4 regions of the Streptomyces sp. NPDC001980 genome follow, and region 3 is predicted to be linked to each of the others. Evidence: riboswitches for the same ligand, from Rfam matches in the RefSeq annotation. Region 3 holds a riboswitch; each other region holds the start of a gene.
What was found. Region 3 has a riboswitch for cyclic di-AMP ahead of ABT137_RS19990 (transglycosylase family protein). Riboswitches for the same ligand answer to the same signal wherever they lie in the genome.
Positions count from the first base shown of each region.

Region 1: another riboswitch for cyclic di-AMP. It lies ahead of ABT137_RS16665 (transglycosylase SLT domain-containing protein); the one in region 3 lies ahead of ABT137_RS19990 (transglycosylase family protein).
Region 2: another riboswitch for cyclic di-AMP. It lies ahead of ABT137_RS29035 (C40 family peptidase); the one in region 3 lies ahead of ABT137_RS19990 (transglycosylase family protein).
Region 4: another riboswitch for cyclic di-AMP. It lies ahead of ABT137_RS12425 (M23 family metallopeptidase); the one in region 3 lies ahead of ABT137_RS19990 (transglycosylase family protein).

Region 1 is NZ_JBEOYD010000009.1:223,311-227,932, forward strand. It holds gene ABT137_RS16655 (FAD-dependent oxidoreductase) at 1-879, shown strand, start outside; gene ABT137_RS16660 (HAD family hydrolase) at 1,383-2,189, shown strand; gene ABT137_RS16665 (transglycosylase SLT domain-containing protein) at 2,231-2,719, opposite strand; cyclic di-AMP (ydaO/yuaA leader) riboswitch at 2,723-2,921, opposite strand; gene ABT137_RS16670 (polyprenyl synthetase family protein) at 4,388-4,622, shown strand, end outside.
Region 2 is NZ_JBEOYD010000021.1:62,094-66,715, forward strand. It holds gene pcrA (DNA helicase PcrA) at 1-1,597, opposite strand, end outside; cyclic di-AMP (ydaO/yuaA leader) riboswitch at 1,910-2,083, shown strand; gene ABT137_RS29035 (C40 family peptidase) at 2,092-3,246, shown strand; gene ABT137_RS29040 (tellurite resistance/C4-dicarboxylate transporter family protein) at 3,456-4,424, shown strand; gene ABT137_RS29045 (hypothetical protein) at 4,446-4,622, opposite strand, start outside.
Region 3 is NZ_JBEOYD010000012.1:14,392-19,013, forward strand. It holds gene eno (phosphopyruvate hydratase) at 1-756, opposite strand, end outside; gene ABT137_RS19990 (transglycosylase family protein) at 1,165-1,857, opposite strand; cyclic di-AMP (ydaO/yuaA leader) riboswitch at 1,862-2,035, opposite strand; gene ABT137_RS19995 (transglycosylase family protein) at 2,230-3,243, opposite strand; gene ABT137_RS20000 (cytochrome P450 family protein) at 3,476-4,622, opposite strand, start outside.
Region 4 is NZ_JBEOYD010000006.1:338,894-343,515, forward strand. It holds gene ABT137_RS12410 (nuclear transport factor 2 family protein) at 1-407, shown strand, start outside; gene ABT137_RS12415 (MBL fold metallo-hydrolase) at 465-1,259, shown strand; tRNA gene ABT137_RS12420 (tRNA-Met) at 1,353-1,426, shown strand; cyclic di-AMP (ydaO/yuaA leader) riboswitch at 1,837-1,995, shown strand; gene ABT137_RS12425 (M23 family metallopeptidase) at 2,005-3,042, shown strand; gene ABT137_RS12430 (aldo/keto reductase) at 3,233-4,195, shown strand; gene ABT137_RS12435 (PrsW family intramembrane metalloprotease) at 4,295-4,622, opposite strand, start outside.

The sequences.
Region 1 (4,622 bases), on a different contig from region 3:
CGGCGTAAGGCGGACCGGTACAAGGCGCGAGGCTCGGCGGGTTTTGAACTGAAGCTGGACTCGGGGGAGTCGTTCACGGCTCGTGCGGTCGTCGTCGCCACCGGCCTGTCCGGGCTCGCCCGCCTCCCCGCCGAGCTCGCCCGGGCGGGCGCCGACGGACCCGCGGGACCGGTCTCGCACAGCTCCCAGCACCACGACCTGACCCGTTTCTCCGGCAAGGAGCTGATCGTCGTCGGCGCCGGGCAGTCCGCGCTGGAGACGGCGGCCCTCGCCGCCGAGGCCGGCGCCCAGGTGCGGGTGGTCTCGCGAGGGCGTGGCAAGGTCGCCTTCGGCGCCCCGCCCTGGGACCAGCCGAAGCTGCGCCCTGAGTCGCCGTTCGGCCGGGCCTGGTCCCTGTGGGCACTCAGCTACTACCCGCACCCCTACCGCTACCTCCCGGCGCAGACCCGCCACTACCTGGTCCGCCGGGTGCTCGGCCCGCTCGGCGCCTGGTGGCTGCGCGACCGTTTCGAAGGCAAGGTCCAGGTCCGCGAGGTCGCCGCTGTGACCGGCGCCGACACCTCCGGCGGTGCTCCGGTCCTCACCGTCCGCACCCACGACGGCGGCATCGACCGCCTCACCGCCGACCACGTCATAGCCGCCACCGGCTACCGCGTGGACACCGCCGCGATGGACTTCCTGGGCGCCGAGCTGCGCACCCGGGTCGCCGTCACGCGCGGCGCCCCGAGACTCGGCGCCGGATACGTCTCCTCCGTACCCGGCCTGTACTTCACGGGCCTCCCGGCGGCGGCGTCGTACGGCCCGGTGATGCGGTTCGTGTGCGGTACGGCGTTCGCCTCACCGCGCCTCGCCGGCCACCTGGCAGCGGCCCACGCCTGACACCCCGGGGCCCGACCGTCACCCGGCCCCCGAGGGCCACACCTCCTCCTCGGCTGCCCGCAGCCGGGCCAGGAACTCCTCGACCGACCCGGGCGGCCTGGCCGCTCCCCCCCGCAGCCTCGCCCTGGGCCTCCCGGCCCGGGTAGGGGTAGTACATGCCGAAGACCACCACCGGCAGCGGCCGCCCGAGGATCTTCTCGATCTGGCCGCCGTCGTGCGGATCCCGGGCCTGCCGGATGCCCGGGTCGGCGAAGTCCAGCCCCAACCACCGGTGCGCGGCGTCCAGTTCGGCCGCATCGCCGTCCCCGTCGAACCAGAGTCCGAGCCGCCGGCCCTCCTCGACGTACAGCGCATCGCCGGCCGGGCTCTCGGGGCAGGTGCCGAGCATCTCGTAAAACGTAACGCCCGCCACTGACAACGGCCCCATCACGGAGGCGGCGAAAGCCACTTGAGGCCGAAACGCACAGTGAGTCCCAGGGCCGTGCTGTCCGTATTCTCTGATCATGGTCGCACCCTCCCCGTACTCACTGATCGCCACCGACCTGGACGGCACGCTGCTGCGCGGCGACGACACGCTCTCGGAACGGTCGCTCGCCGCGCTCACGCGGGCCGGCCGGGCCGGTGCCCGGCACCTCGTGGTGACCGGCCGTCCGGCTCCGAGAGTGCGCCCACTCCTCGACGACCTCGGCTGCACGGGACTCGCGGTCTGCGGTCAGGGCGCGCAGGTGTACGACGCCGGCGCGGACCGGCTGCTGTGGTCGGTCACCCTGGACCGGGAACTGGCGGAGACCGCACTCGGCAAGATCGAGGCCGAGGTCGGCCAGGTGTACGCGGCGGTCGACCAGGACGGCGTGGACGGGCTCACGCTCATCGAGCCCGGCTATCTGATGCCCCATCCCACGCTGCCCGCGCTGCGCGTCGCCCGGCGCGACGACCTGTGGTGCGCGCCCATCAGCAAGGTGCTGCTGCGCCACCACACCCTGTCCGACGACGAACTGGCGACGACCGCCCGCTCGGTGGTCGGATCGCTGGCGACGGTCACGATGTCGGGGCCGGGGACTGTCGAACTGCAGCCGTGCGGGGTGACCAAGGCGACCGGGCTCGCGCTGGCCGCCGACCGTCTGGGGCTCAGCCCCGGACAGGCCATCGCCTTCGGCGACATGCCCAACGACATCCCGATGTTCGAGTGGGCGGCCTACGGGGTGGCGATGGCCAACGCCCACCCTGAACTCAAGGCGATGGCCGACGAGATCACCGCGTCGAACGAGGACGACGGCATCGCCGTCGTCCTCGAAAGACTCTTCGACTGATCCAGGACGTCTGACCTGGGACGTCTGATCCGGGACGTCGGTCAGTACGCCCCGTGGACGTTGTCGATCGAGCCGTACCGCGCGGCGGCGTAGTTGCAGGCGGCGGTGATGTTCGCGACCGGGTCGTAGATGTCGAACGACGTGCCGTCCACGTGGTAGGCCTTGAACGTCGGGTCGATCACCTGGAGCAGGCCCTTGGACGGGATGCCCTTGGCCGCGTTGGAGTCCCAGAGGTTGATGGCCCGCGGGTTGCCGGAGGACTCCCGCATCAGGTTGCGGTAGATGCCGTTGTAGGTGCCTGGTATGTGCTTCTCCGCCATGATGGCGAGCGACTCCCGGATCCAGCCGTCGAGGTTGTTCGGGTACCCGGCGAGAGTCGTCGAGGCCGTCGTGCTGGAGGAGGTGGCGGCGGAGGCGGACGCGGCCCCGATGAGCGGCAGGGCGAGGACGGCGGCGCCGGTGCCGGCGACGACGAGCGTACGGATGATGCTGTTACGGCGGGGACGGCGGTGCTGAGCGGCAGCAGGCATGGCGAAGTTCCTCTCCGTCGCCTGCGAGGTGAGCTGTCGGGTTCGGGCCCGGGGAGTGCCCGGCCGCACCGTCCGAAGGCGATGCGACTTCACCCCTAGCCGTTCCGGAACGACGTCTGTTCTGTGACGTCGGCCGCCCGGTCCGGCGACTTACCTGGGTCCCCCGCTCCTGCCGTGCGAATGAACTCGTCGATGGGTCAGTACGGGCGGCGGCAGGATTCGGCGTCCGCCCGGCGAGCCGGAACGTATGCGAGAGCACATGTCCGGAACAAGAGGCTGATTCACACAACATGCCGATTGAACTTGATCTGCGTCGTATGGGGCGCTTGATCCTTTGCGGCTGCCAACCTTCAACTGGCCCACAGGGAAAGGAAAGGAAGGGTTGCCTTACAGCCCTTGCGTCACCCGGGCCCACGTGACCTACTTCACGAAATCGCAATAACGGCAAATCAGACATGAGGGATGCGTGGAATCCGCCTTTTTCCTGGTTCGGGGGGGAGTCGCCTCGCGCACATTCGTGCGGATTGCCTCTGTGGGGCGCGTGGAACGGTTCTCGATATGGGCAATTTCTACGAGTAGTCCGAATTGCCGGTTTGTGTGGATGATCGGCTGAGTGCGGGTGGAACCCGGGAGGGGGCGTGCTGACGACTGTCCTGCTCGCTCGATCGGGTGCCTCTCCGGCGCACCCTCCGTCAACTTCGGAAGCCTCGGCTACGCGCGCGTGGCGCCGACCGGGCCCAACGGGGAGGTCGGGGCGGGCGGTTGACGGGGCCGGGTGTCCGGAGTGGTCGGGAGGGCGTCGGGGGTCGTTGCGTGTGTACGTGATTCTCGTCACGTCGGGGGAGGGGGGTGTGGAACCGGTGATCTCCGGTGGGCGTGTCCACCGTGAGGGCGGAACCTCCCCTGTGGTGCGCGTCGTTGTCATGGCGGCCGTCCCGGGCGGGAACCCGAACGTGCCGACGTTCCCGCGAGCCGGCGGGGAGGTGCGCGGGCGCCACGCGCGCGCAGGGATTGATCAGGGACGCCGTTCCGTCGGTCGAGGGGATGACGGTCGGGGGATGACGGTCAAGGAAATGCGGATCGAGGGGGTGGACCGAGGGAACGCGGACCGGGAGGACGCGGACCGGGAGGGCGTCGACCGGGAGGGCGTCGACCGGGAGGATGTCGACCGGGGGCGTAGGCCAACGAAACGCGGAGGGCGTCGTGCGTGGTCTCGTGGAGGAAGGGTGTACGGACGGGTGCGGGGTGTCGCCGTTCGTGCATCGGGTGCACCCGTCGGCTTGGGCGGGCGGCGGACGGGGTACGCCCGGGCAGGTGACGTCGGTCGGGGGAGGCGGGGCCGATTCCGGGCCGCAGTCGTCCGGAGGGCTCACCGCCGGACGGGCGCCCGGGTGCCACCCGGGATCCGAACCCGGCGCGGGGCCCGCTGCGGGACACGGCCTGGGCCTCGGTTCGGGACAACTGTCCGTACTTCCTGTTAAGTCAGTGGATGTCAGATCGTATCGGCTGATCAAAAACATAACGGTCATGATCCGATAGCGCCCGGGGTGTAACCGTGGGCGCTATCGGTGATCGAAACCTGACCGGATACGCTGACTTGAGTGATGGCAGCGACCTATCGACAAACCGTGTAATCGCCAGTAGACACCAGCAGACAGGAGACCCCTCGTGACCGTCGTCGGGCCGTTCGGGCTGAGCGTGCGGGACCAGGCTCTGGAAGCCGATGTCCAGGCCGGATTGACGGCTGTCGAGGAGGGCTTGCTAGAAGCCACCAAGAGCGAGGTCCCGTTCATCACGGAGGCCGCGCAGCACCTCGTACGGGCCGGGGGGAAGCGGTTCCGCCCGCTGCTGGTGATGCTTGCCGCGCAGTTCGGCGATCCGTACGCACCCGGTGTCGTGCCGT
Region 2 (4,622 bases), on a different contig from region 3:
CGTACGCCTCGTCGACGCGCCTGAGCGCCTGCGGGAAGCTGATCTTCTCGCGCTGGGCAAGGGCGTCGATCATCGCCTCCGCGCGGTCGCCGATGCCGCGCTTGGGGACGTTGAGGATGCGCCGGAGCGGGACGGAGTCCTCCGGGTTGGCCAGCACCCGCAGGTAGGCCAGGACGTCCCGGACCTCCTTGCGCTCGTAGAAGCGGACGCCGCCGACGACCTTGTAGGGCAGGCCGACCCGGATGAAGATCTCCTCGAAGACACGGGACTGCGCGTTGGTGCGGTAGAAGACGGCGACATCGCCCGCCTTCGCCTCGCCCGCGTCCGTCAGGCGGTCTATCTCCTCGGCGACGAACTGTGCCTCGTCGTGCTCGGTGTCGGCCACGTAGCCGGTGATCTGCGCGCCCGCGCCCGCGTTGGTCCACAGGTTCTTCGGGCGGCGGGACTCGTTGCGCTCGATGACCGCGTTGGCGGCGCTCAGGATCGTCTGCGTGGAGCGGTAGTTCTGCTCCAGCAGGATCGTCGTCGCATTCGGGTAGTCCTCCTCGAACTGGAGGATGTTGCGGATCGTCGCGCCCCGGAAGGCGTAGATCGACTGGTCGGCGTCACCGACGACGCAGAGCTCGGCGGGGGGCAGGTCGTGCTCGCCGGGCGGGGTGTCGGCGTCGTCGGCGCGGGCGACGGTGCCGGTGCCGACCAGCTCGCGGACGAGCGCGTACTGGGCGTGGTTGGTGTCCTGGTACTCGTCGACCAGGACATGCCGGAAGCGCCGGCGGTAGTGCTCGGCGACGTCCGGGAAGGCACGCAGCAGGTTGACCGTCGTCATGATCAGGTCGTCGAAGTCGAGGGCGTTCGCCTCGCGCAGCCGCGACTGGTAGAGGACGTAGGCCTGGGCGAGGGTCTTCTCGAAGCCGTCGCTCGCCCGGGCGGCGAAGTCCTCCTCGTCGACCAGCTCGTTCTTGAGGTTGCTGACCTGGGCGCTGAACGACTTCGGCGGGAACCGCTTGGGGTCGAGGTCCAGGTCGCGGCAGACCAGGGCCATCAGGCGCTTGGAGTCGGCCGCGTCGTAGATCGAGAAGGAGGAGGTGAAGCCGAGCTTCTTGCTCTCCCGGCGCAGGATCCGCACGCAGGCGCTGTGGAAGGTCATCACCCACATCGCGTTCGCGCGCGGGCCGACGAGGTGCTCGACGCGCTCCTTCATCTCGCCCGCGGCCTTGTTGGTGAAGGTGATCGCGAGGATCTGGCCCGGGTGCACGTTGCGCGCGCCGAGCAGGTGCGCGATGCGGTGGGTGAGCACGCGCGTCTTGCCGGAACCGGCGCCGGCCACGATGAGCAGCGGGGAGCCGGCGTGCACGACGGCCGCCCGCTGGTTGTCGTTCAACCCCTCCAGGAGCGCGGCCGGGTCCAGGGCCGGGCGGGCGGCGCCGTCGCGGTAGTAGGCGTCCCGGTCCGGGGGCGCGTCGAACTTCCCGCCGAACAGATCGTCCGGAATCGACTCCGGAGCGTGCTCGTCCTCGGGCGGCGGCGGGGGTTCCTCGTCATGGCCGCGGGGGGCCTGGAGGCTCGCCAGGAAGCTGTCGTCAAAGAGGCTGCTCATCGCTCTCCGAGTCTAGGGCGCCCCACCGACAACCGGCCGCCGCCCCGAAAACTCGCCCGGGTGACCGAACAGATCCACTCGGTCACGGCCGGTCAACGCGCGTCACGCAGCCGCGAACGCTCACCCCGAACCGTTCGACCCTCCCGGGCAAGTCGCCCATAACACCCCGGATCGCCCCGCCTGAACACATCGCAACGCCGAGGTCACGAAAATGTATCGGGCATATCGCACATCAAACTTCACAGGGACCACACGAGTTGGCTAGCGTGCCGGGCAGGCCGTACGACCCCCACCGGCGAACATCGCCGGGCCGCACGGCCTCCGCCGAGTCCGGGGCGCCACCGCGCATCCGGAGCCGGGGACCCACACCGATCCCGGGGTGAATCGGTCCCGACTCCCCTCCGGGGAACGGACCGTAGGGCAACCCTTCCGAACCACCCGCCCGAACCCGACAGCTAACTCGGTAGGCGGAACACTGGAAGGAGTCGCCCCCGTTGGCGTCGCACCGCAAGTCCCGGCCCTCAGGAACGCGCGCGGCAGGCATACGCACCCCCGCGCTGGCCACCGCCGCCCTCACCTCCATGGCCCTGTTCTCCCAGACGGCCGAGGCCGCGCCCTCCGACGACGGCAAGCCGAGCCTGGAGGAGGTCGAGAAGAAGGTCGACGCCCTCTACCGGCAGGCCGAGTCGGCGACCGAGAAGTACAACACGGCCAAGGAGCAGACGGGCAGGCAGCGCAAGCAGGTCGACACCCTGCTCGACGACGTCGCCCGGCGCACCGACCGGCTCAACAAGGCACGTGAGGAACTGGGTTCGTTCGCGGCGGCCCAGTACCGGACCGGGGCCGACGTCCCCGACACGGCGACCTTCCTGCTCGCGGACAGCCCCCAGGACTACTTCGACCAGGACCAGCTGATGAGCCGTCTGACCTCGCGCCAGAAGGGCGCGGTCGACGACTACGTCACCGAGCAGTCCGCGACCATGAAGAAGCGGCAGGAGGCCTCCCAGAGCCTCGAGTCGCTCACCGAGACGCAGGGCGACCTCAAGACGGCCAAGACCACCGTGCAGACGAAGCTGGCCTCCGCGCGGGAACTGCTGTCGCAGCTGACGGCCGCGGAGAAGGCCCGGCTGGCGGCGATCGAGAAGCGGCAGCAGGAAGCGGCGGACCGCAAGGCGGCGGAGCTGGCGAAGCAGCAGGCCGCGGCGGCCGACCAGAAGGCGTCGTCGTCCTCGACGTCGGGCGGCTCCTCTTCCGACTCGGGTTCCGGCTCCGGCTCGGACTCCGCCTATGCCACGAAGGCCGCCAAGGCGATCGCCTTCGCCCGCGCGCAGATCGGCAAGCCGTACGTCTGGGGCGCCACCGGCCCCGGCTCCTACGACTGCTCCGGGCTCTCCCAGGCCGCCTGGAAGGCCGCGGGCGTCTCCCTGCCGCGCACCACCTACGACCAGGTGAACGCCGGCACCACCGTCTCCCTCGCCGACGCCCAGCCCGGCGACCTGGTCTTCTTCTACGACGACGTCAGTCACGTCGGCATCTACATCGGCAACGGCATGATGATCCACGCCCCGAAGCCCGGCGCGTACGTCCGGGAGGAGTCGATCTACTACGGCGGCGAGTCGATCATCCACAGCGTGGTACGCCCGGCCTGACCCCACGGGGCGCCCGCCATCCCTCGGGCGCCCCCGCCCGCTTCTCCGCTCCCGCTCGCAACCCGCCACTCCGAGCGCCACGGCGCACCTCTCCCCTATGGCACCCGGCCGCTCCCCCGCACGCCCCCGGCTCGCCGTCGCGCGGTTCTCGGGCCGCACGCGCGCGTGCCCCGTTCGTGCTGCGGCCGACTCTCCCTAACATCAGGGGCATGTCCGGCATTTCCCCCCTCCGCGCCTGGTGGGCGCAGCGTCCGCCGGCGGCCGGGGCCGCCGTGATGGCCACCGGCATCATGTCGGTGGGGTTGCACCTGGCGGGCGCGGAGACCGTGTCCCGGGTGGCGCTGGTGCTGACCTGCGTGCTGTGGGTGGCGCTGGCGGCGGACTTCGTCGTACGCCTGGCGCGCGATCGCCGGCGGTGGGCGCAGGAGGCGCGGACGCCGGGCGCGCTCACCGCCGTGGCCGCGACCACGATGCTGGGGACACGGTTCTCGGCGCTCGGGTGGCAGACCCTGGCCGAGGCCCTGCTGGCGCTGTCGGTGGTGCTGTGGCCGCCGTTGCTGGTCCTCGTCGTGCGGCACTGGAAGCCGAGGATGCCCGGCGCGGTGTTCCTGGCCTGTGTGGCCACGCAGGGCCTGGCCGTACTGGGAGCGACGCTGGCGGCGGCCGTGACCACGGCGTGGCTCGCGCACCTCTCGCTGGTCCTGTTCTGGCTGGGGCTGGCGATGTACGGGCTCGCCGTGCCCCGGTTCGAGTGGCGACAGATCGCCCAGGGGCCCGGCGACCAGTGGGTGGCGGGAGGCGCGCTCGCGATCTCGGCGCTGGCCGGGGCGCGGCTGCTGTCCGCCGACAGTGCGCGGCTGTACCTGTGGAACGACGACGACCGGGGTGTCCTGCGGGTGGTGACGGTGGCGCTGCTGGTCCTGGACCTGGCCTGGTACGTCGTCCTGCTGGCCGCGGAGGTGGCATGGCCCCGGCTCCGTTACGACGTGCGCCGCTGGGCGACGGTGTTCCCGATGGGGATGACGGCGACGGCGACGCTGTCGGTCGCGGCCGCCGTCGGCGGTGCATGGCTGAAGTGGCCGGGGCGGGTGCTGGTGTGGGTCACGGTGGCGGCCTGGCTGACGGTGGCGGCCGGTGCGGCGGCGGGCGCCCGGGCCGCTCTCAGGAAGGCCCGCTGAGGATGCCGGGGATGCCGAGGGTCACGTCCACAGCACGGCGATGAAGATGTTCACCACCGTGAGCAGACCCACCAGGCCGAAGGCGCCCTTCTCGACCTTCTCGTCGTCCCGTTTCACGTAGACGAGCCCCAGGATCACGATCAGCAGGGCGAGCTTCACGCCGATCTTGACGGTGTTGACGTGGTGGTCACCGGCCTC
Region 3 (4,622 bases):
CTTGTAGAACTCGGACGCGGCGACGTCGAGGGCGAGCGCGATCTGCTCGCCGGGGACGTAACCGGCCTGCTTGATGGCCTCCAGGATGAGGTCGAGCGCGGCGCGGTTCGACTCCAGGTTCGGGGCGAAGCCGCCCTCGTCGCCGAGGCCGGTGGCCAGACCCTTGCCCTTCAGGACCTTCTTCAGGGTGTGGTAGACCTCGGCACCCCAGCGCAGCGCCTCGGAGAAGGACTCCGCGCCGATCGGGGCGATCATGAACTCCTGGATGTCGACGTTGGAGTCCGCGTGCGAGCCGCCGTTGAGGATGTTCATCATCGGGACGGGCAGCAGGTGCGCGTTCGGGCCACCGAGGTAGCGGAACAGCGGCAGGTCGGACGCCTCGGAGGCGGCGTGCGCGACGGCGAGGGAGACGCCGAGGATGGCGTTGGCGCCGAGCGAGCCCTTGTTGTCGGTCGCGTCCAGGTCGAACATGGCCTGGTCGATCAGGCGCTGCTCGGTGGCGTCGTAGCCGACGAGCTCCGGGCCGATCTGCTCGATGACGGCGAGGACGGCCTTCTCGACACCCTTGCCCAGGTAGCGGTTGGGGTCGCCGTCACGGAGCTCGATGGCCTCGAAGGCACCGGTGGAGGCGCCGGACGGGACGGCGGCACGACCCGTGCTGCCGTCGTCGAGGCCGACCTCGACCTCGACCGTGGGGTTGCCTCGGGAGTCCAGGATTTCCCGGGCTACGACGACGTCGATGGACGGCACGAGCATCTCCTTCATGGGATGTGACGCTGGTTGTGCGGGGCGCACGCGGGCCTGGCCGGCCCTTGCTCAGCCTTGCGACTAGAGCCTAACCGTCCCGGGGCCGTCGGCCGGCACGACCGACCGGCCCGTGGACACACAGACGGTACTCATTGTTCACGTGCGGAACAAAGGGGGTCCCGATGAAGAACGGGAGAAGAGCGGGCCAAGAAGCAGGCCAGGAGAGAGGCCAGGGGGACGGCAAAGAGAAACCCCGCCCCGGTGCGTTCGGGGGAAAACGCACCGGAGCGGGGGCCCGTGGGGGACGGGGGTGACCCTCACGTGGTCTCCACTATGGGGACCACGGTTGTGTGGGAGCTGTGGTTCAGCTGGGCGCCGCTTAATACTCAGGGCGGCCGCCCCGCGCCTCGCTTCGCCTTACTTCAGGTGCAACTGCTGGCCCGGGTAGATGAAGTCGGCGTCCTCGACGATGTTCTTGTTCAGCTTGAACAGCGCCTGCCAGCCGCCCTTGACCTTGTGCTTCTCGGCGATCGAGCTGAGGGTGTCACCCTTGACGACCTTGTACTCGCCGTCGCCCTTCTTGACCTTCTTGCCGGTCGGGGTGGTGACGGTCTTCTTGGCGGCCGGACGCTCGGCGGAGCGGGAGGCAGCCTGGGTGTCGGTCGACCGGGTGCTGGTGCCGGCGCTGCTGCTCGACGAGGAGCTGGCGGAGGAGCCGGCGGAGCTGCCGGTGTAGGCGGCACCGGACAGGCCCGTGCCGCAGACCGGCCAGGCGCCCTTGCCCTGGGCGGCGAGGACCTTCTCGGCGATCTCGATCTGCTGCGCCTTGGTGGCCTGGTTGGCCTGCCCGGCGTACTGCGTGCCGCCGTACGCGGCCCAGGTGGAGGCCGAGAACTGCAGACCGCCGTAGTAGCCGTTGCCGGTGTTGATGGCCCAGTTGCCGCCGGACTCGCACTGGGCGACCGCGTCCCACTCGGAGGCGGTGGCGGCGGAGGCGCTGCCGGCCGCCATCAGCGGAGCGGCGACGGCGACACCGGTGACACCGGCGACAGCGATGGCGCGGACGGCCTTGGACGGACGACGGTGCTTGCCCTTGCCGGAGAACAGCATGGATCGATCCCCTCACCGACGCCTGCGAGGTGAGCTGTCGGGTTCGGGCCGGTTGAGTTGCCCGGCCGCACACCGTGTGTCGGTGCGCGGCTTCACCCCGAGCCGGATCGGCGGCGTCAACCACCGGTCCCGGCACTTACCTTGGGTCCCCCGCTCCTGCCTACGGCGCATGACGCGACGACTGTTCCCGGGTGGCCGCTGGCAGGACTCGGCGTTGCGACGGCCGGGGCTCGTGGTGACGAGCGGCCTCGACCGTAAACAGGCCATCAGGTGAATTTCAAAGATGATCAGGGCTTCTGAGACTCATCCCACACTTTCACCAAAACGGACATTCAGCTCGAAGCGGGGCGCCAACTCCCGCCGCTTTTCGTCCTATTCGCTGCCGAGTTTCAGGGTCTGACCGGGGGCGATGGCGTTCGGGTCGGTACCGATGTCGGCCTTGTTCGCGTCGTAGAGCGCGCGCCATCCGCCGTCGAGGTCAAGGGAGTCGGCGATGGAGGCGAGGGTGTCGCCGTCGCGGACGGTGTAGGTGCCGCTGTCACGGGAGGCGTGCCGACCCGAGGAGGTGGCACTTTGACCGTTTGTCACGCTTTCGTCCGCCGAGCCGCCACGATGCTTGCCGCCACTGCTGACGGCCCCCGTGTCCACCAGACTCCAAGAGCCCCCGGTCTGCCACGAATTGTCCGAGTCGTCAGCCTCGGAAGCAGCAGGACTCCCACTCACCTTCGAAGCGTCGGAGTCAGATCCGGAGGATTCCGACTTGTCCGTCTTGCTGGATTTGCTAGGAGTGTCCGCCTTGGAGCCACTGTCGGCACTCGCGCTCGGCGAGGGGGTGGCGGACTCGTTCCCGGAGTCCGTGGCGCCCGAAGAGGAGTCGGAACCGGAAGAGGAGGACGAGTCCGACAACCCGGAGGACGAGTCCGACAACCCGGAGGACGAGTCCGACGAGCCGGAGGAACCGGATGAATCACCCGAGTCGCCGAGGCCCGTGTCGACGTTCACCGAGGCGTCGTCGGAGGAGAGTCCGGCGAGCAGGGCACAGGTCCGCCAGGGCTTGGTCCCCTGGTCGGCGAGTATCTTCTCGGCGACCGCGATCTGCTGCGAACGGCTCGCCTGGTCGGGCGTACTCGCGTACTCCAGGCCTCCGTACTTGCTCCAGTCGTCCAGGGAGATCTGGAGGCCGCCGTAGTAGCCGGTGCCGTGGTCGGCGCTCCAGGACCCGCCGCTCTCGCACTCGGCCACCTGGTCCCAGGTGGAGCCGTCGGCCGCGCTGGCGTTCACCGCACCGAGGAGCGGGATGGCGATGGCGGAGCCGGTCACCCCGGCCGCGACGAGGAGCGCCGGAGCCTGGCGGGGGCGACGGTGACGACCGTTCCCGGAGAGCATGCGGAAACCTTTCGAGCGACAGCGGTGACCGGCACGACGGGTCCCGCAGGGGCGCCGCGCTGATGGGTGAACGTATCGGCAGACGATCACTTGTCACAAGTTAATGCCGCGTAGATCACGTGAAGATCACAGACTTGAACACTGGTCACCTTTGGCCCGTACAGGCCGGTACGGGCTTCGGCCGGGGCGCGGCGAGGGCTCGGCAAGGGCCTGCGAGGGCCTGCCAGGGGCTTCAGGGACCGGTGGGCGTGAACTCCACGGGGAGCGTGCGCAGTCCGCGCATGATGAGCCCGCCGCGCCACCGCAACTCGCTCTCGTCCACCGCGAGTCGCAGGTCGGGAAGGCGGGTGAGGAGACCGGCGAGCGCGGTCTGCCCCTCCAGGCGGGCGAGCGGGGCGCCCAGGCAGTAGTGGATGCCGTGGCCGTAGCCGAGGTGCTGGTTGTCCCGCCGGGCGAGGTCGAGGGTGTCCGGCTCGGCGAACCGCTCCGGGTCCCGGTCCGCCGCGGCCAGGACGACCAGGACCGGGTCGCCGGGCGCGATGTGCTGCCCGCCGATCGCGACCGGCTCGGTGGCGAACCGCCAGGTGGCCAGCTCCACCGGCCCGTCGTAGCGGAGGAGTTCCTCGACACCTGTCTCCAGCAGCCCGCGCTCGCCGGCGGCCAGGGACTCCTGGAGGCGTGCCCGCTGCCCGGGGTGGGTGAGCAGTGCGTACGTCCCGTTTCCGATCAGGTTGACGGTGGTCTCGAACCCGGCGAACAGCAGGATGAACGCCATGGCCGCGGCCTCGTTCTCGGTGAGGTGCTCCCCGTGGTCCGAGGCCCGGATGAGCCCGGAGATGAGGTCCTCGCCGGGACCGGCCTCGGCGGGCAGCGCCTCCCGTTTGCGGTGGATCAGCTCGGCCAGATACCCGCGCATCTTCTTCACGGACCGCGCGACCCCGCCCCGCGGCCCTCCCCCGTGCCGGATCATCATCCCCGCCCAGTCCCGGAAGTCGTCCTGGTCCTCGGGCGGGACGCCGAGCAGGTCGCAGATGGCGTAGATGGGGAGCGGAAAGGCGAACTCGTGGATGAGGTCGGCCTCGCCCCGCTCCGCGAACCCGTCGATGAGCCGGTCGGTCAGCTCCCGCACCCGCGGCGCGAACTCGGCCACCCGGCGCGGGGTGAACGCCTTGCTCACCAGCCGCCGCAGCCGGGTGTGGTCCGGCGGGTCGATGTTCAGCAGATGCGTCATCAACTCGGCCTTGCGCTCACCGGGGATGCCGGTCTTCCCCTTGGCGTGCGCGGGCTCGTCGTGATGCGCCGGGTTCTTGGACAGTCGGGGGTCGGCGAGGGCCTGCTTGGCATCGGCGTACCGCGTGACCAGCCAGGCCTCCACCCCG
Region 4 (4,622 bases), on a different contig from region 3:
CGCCGCAGACCGACGCGGCCGGCCCGGCCTCGCACACGGCCGCGAGCGAGCGGGTCGTACGCGCCTACGTCCAGCAGCTGACCGGGCGGAAGGACGTGACCGCGGTCGACCGCTACGTCGCGCCGAACCTGCTCCAGCACGACCCGACGCTCGCCGACGGCGCGGCCGCGACCAAGCAGGCCTACGCGGCCCTGTTCGCCGCGCATCCGCAGTACCAGGCCACCGTCGCCAAGGTCGTCGCCGAGGGCGACCTCGTCGCGGTCCACCTCCACGACCAGAACAGCCCCTCGGACCTGGGCACCTCGGTGTACGAGATCTTCCGGGTGCGCCACGGCAGGATCGTCGAGCACTGGGCGCTCACCCAGGCCGTCCCGGCCACCTCGGTGAACGGCAACAGCATGTTCTGAGCAGCCCGTTCACGATCCTCCCCCGTCGTCCATCCCCCTTCCCGAGAGCAGAGCGCCATGCGCCAGTCCCGCCCCCGATCCGCCCACCCCGGCGCCGGCCCGGAGGTCGCTCCAGGCGTTGTCCGGCTGGGTGACCCCCTCGTCAACTTCTACCTGGTGGATCACCCGGACGGGCTGACCCTCGTCGACGCCGGCCTGCCCGGACAGCGGCGCACGCTCCTCGACCACCTGGCCGCCGCGGGACGGAGCCCGGCCGACATCCGGGCCGTCCTGATCACCCACGCGCACCCCGATCACACCGGTCTCACGGCGGAGCTCCAGCAGGCCGGCGCGGAGGTGTGGGTCCACGAGGACGACCGGGCCATGCTCATGGACGGCCCGCGCAAGGCCATGCGGCACGCCAAGTCCGAACGCTCCCCGCTGCCGTACCTCGTCCGCCGTCCCGCCGCGCTCGCCACCATGGTGACCATGGCCCGCCAGGGCGCCTTCACCGCACCGCCGCCCGCCCGGGCACGCACGTTCGGCGACGGTGCGCGGCTGGACGGCGTGCCCGGGCGGCCGCAGGCGGTCGCGCTGCCCGGCCACACCCCCGGCAGCACCGGCTTCCACTTCCCCGACCAGGGCCTGCTCTTCACCGGCGACGCCCTGGTCACCCAGGAGGCCTTCACCGGGCACACCGGCCCCTGCCTGGTCTGCCGTGCCTTCACCCACGACTCCGCCGCCGCCCTCGCGTCGCTGGACGGCATCGCCGGCCTGTCCAAGGACACCGTCCTGCTGCCGGGGCACGGTCAGCCGTTCGACGGCGGCCCCCGCGAGGCGGTCGCCCAGGCCCGGCATTTCGGCGTCCACTGACCCCACGGCGGCCCCCGCCGCCCCTCCGCCGACCCCGTGAGTCTTCACCCGTGTGACTTCCCCTCTTCCGATGGCGTATGCTGGTGTCACCGACGCGGGGTGGAGCAGCTCGGTAGCTCGCTGGGCTCATAACCCAGAGGTCGCAGGTTCAAATCCTGTCCCCGCTACTGAAACTCAGGGCCGGAATCCAAGAATTCGAGGATTCCGGCCCTGAGTCATGCCCAGGTCTGTGTTCCTCATCACGCACGTCCACCGGCCGCGTTCCTGCGCGCCACCGGCGGCGGCATGGCGGACGACATGGCACTGCTCGCCGTACGACGGCCCTGAGCGGGGTGTGGTCACGGTCGGTGTCCGGATGACCGCCCTGCGCATAACAACTGAGTCGCCATCAAAACCTGTGTGACTCCTGAGCTGAGCGGTGGGCACCGTCGACTCGACCGTTTTTGACCGGTCGTGGCAGGTAAGTCCAAGCTTTGAAAGCTTAATGATCAAGACGAACGGCTTGGAATCTGGTAGCCGGGTCTATTAACGTTCGATAACGCAGCGCGGTCGTCCCAGCCGTCACCCGCGACGGCTCCGTGCGCACGCGCCGAATCCCGCAAGGGAACCGGGGAACCACCACCTTGGGGTGAATCGCACGGCTACCGCCGGGTACGAAACGGCCGGTATACGCGCGTAGGAGACCTTCCCGCTCCGAACCCGTCAGCTAACCCGGTAGGCGGCGGAAGGAAAGGAGTGCGCCCGCGTGGCGTCCAACCCGCCTGCTCCGACAGCCCCCTTCGTGCCCAGCCAGCGTCAGCCCGACACCTTCGGCTACGGCGGCTACCGCGCCGACGAGGGCCCCTTCGAGGAGTGGAACCCCACCGAGGAGTCCCTCTCCGCGGTACGCGGCCGGCACCGGGTCGCCAAGCAGAAGGGCGGCGGGCTCGCCCGCAGCTCCACGGTTCTCGGCGTCGGCGTCATAGCCGCCGTCGGCGCGGGCGGCATGGCCAGCGCCAACACCGGCAAGCCGCCGGTCTCCATCTCGCTGCCCGACCTGCCGTCCTCCGTCGACTCGCTGCTCGGCGAGGACGGCGGCCACCAGGCCACCCAGACCACGCTCAGCAGCGTCACCACGACGACCGCCACCGACTCGGACTCCTCCTCGTCCGACGCCGGCGAGGCGCTGCGCAGCCGGATCATCGCCCAGGCCGCGCAGCAGCAGAACCAGCTCGACACCAAGGCCAGCGCCAAGGCCGTCGCCGCCGCCGACAAGGCGGTCGCGGACGCCGAGGCCAAGGCGGAGAAGGCGGCCGCGGCCAAGGCCGCCGACGCCAAGGAGAAGGCCGAGGCCTCCGCGAAGCAGAAGGCCGAGCAGGCCCGCCTCGCCGAGCTGGCCAAGCAGTACACGCTGCCCGTCGTCTCGTACACGATCACCGGCACCTTCGGCCAGGCCGGCTCCATGTGGGCCTCCGGCTACCACACCGGCCTCGACTTCGCCGCGCCCACCGGCACGCTGATCAAGGCCGTGCACAGCGGCACGGTCACCGAGGCGGGCTGGGCCGGCTCCTACGGCTACCGCACGATCATCACCCTGGACGACGGCACCGAGCTGTGGTTCTGCCACCAGTCCTCGATCGGCGTCAAGGTCGGCCAGAAGGTCGCCACCGGCGACGTCATCGGCCGCGTGGGCGCCACCGGCAACGTGACCGGCCCGCACCTCCACCTGGAGGTCCACCCGAACGGCCAGGCCACCGCCATCGACCCGATGACCTGGCTGCGCGGCAAGGGCCTCAACCCCTGACCCTGGCCCTGACCAGGACCCGGACCTCACCTTCCGGCCTCCGGCGGCCCTGACGGCAACCCCCCGGCGTCAGGGCCGCCGGTCTGCCTGCCACGCCTCGGGCAGGCGGTGCGCCTTCAGCCGTGCGCCTTTACAAGAACTTCGTGTTGCACCGGCATGGGGTGCCCGGCGACGCGTGTTGAAGTGAAGTATGAGTGCTTCTTCCGCTTCCCCGTCCCTCCGCAAGCTCGGCGCCTCCGACCTGGAGGTCTTCCCGCTCGCCCTCGGCGGCAACGTCTTCGGCTGGACCGCCGACGAGGCCACCTCCTTCGCCGTCCTCGACGCCTACGCCGCCGCGGGCGGCAACTTCGTCGACACCGCCGACTCGTACACGGCGTGGATCGAGGGCAACAAGGGCGGCGAGTCCGAGACGATCATCGGCAAGTGGGTCAAGGCGCGCGGCAACCGCGACGACGTCGTCATCGCGACGAAGGTCAGCCAGCACCCCGAGTACCTGGGCCTGTCCGCCGCCAACATCAAGGCCGCCGCGGACGCCTCCCTGCGCCGTCTCGGCACCGACCACATCGACCTGTACTACACGCACTTCGACAAGCCCGAGATCCCGGTCGAGGAGATCATCGGTGCGCTGGACGAGCTGGTGCGGGCGGGCAAGGTCCGGCACATCGCCGCGTCCAACATCACGCCGGAGCGACTCCAGGAGTCCCTGGACTTCTCCGACCGCGAGGGCCTCGCCCGGTACGTGGCCCTCCAGCCCCACTACAACCTGGTCTCCCGCGACACCTACGAGGGCCCCCTCCAGGACCTGGCCTCCCGCACCGGCCTCGCGGCCGTTCCCTACTTCTCGCTGGCCGCCGGCTTCCTTACCGGCAAGTACCGCCCCGGTACGACGGTCGACAGCGTGCGAGCGGGCCGCGCCGCCCAGTACGCCGAGTCGGAGCGCGGCCAGAAGGTGCTGGCGGCCCTGGACGAGATCGCCGCGGCCCACGAGGCCCCGATCCCCACGGTCGCCCTGGCCTGGCTGGCAGCCCAGCCCACCATCACGGCCCCGATCGCCTCGGCCCGCACCCTCGAACAGCTCCCGCCCCTGCTGGGCGTGGCGGACCTGACGCTGACGGACGAGGAACTGACGAAGCTGACGACGGCTTCGGCCTGACGGCTTCCGCTCCCTCGTTCTTTTCTCTTTTCCGCCGCAACGGCGCTCAGCCCCCACGGCGCATTCCGGCGGTGCCGAGCCGTCCGCGACTCCGGAGCACTAGCTCCGATACGGGTTGTAGGCCGGATACGGCACCGCCGCCCCGTAAGCCGACGGCGCATAACCGGCGTACACCGGCCGCCACCCGCCCGGCGCAGCCGTCCGCGCCGCGTACTCCAGGGCCGGCCGCACCAGCTCCCGTCGGTTCCACAGCTCCGTGAGGAGCTCCCGTTCCCGCACCACGAAGTCGGCCCCCGCCCGCCCCCGCTGCCCCCGGCGCCGCAGCAGCGCCAGCGTCGTCGCGTATCCCTCGTACTCGGTGACCGCCCGCCCCGCCGCCTTCCCGAAGTGGTACGCGGCGTACTCCCGGGCCATCTGGCGCGCCCGC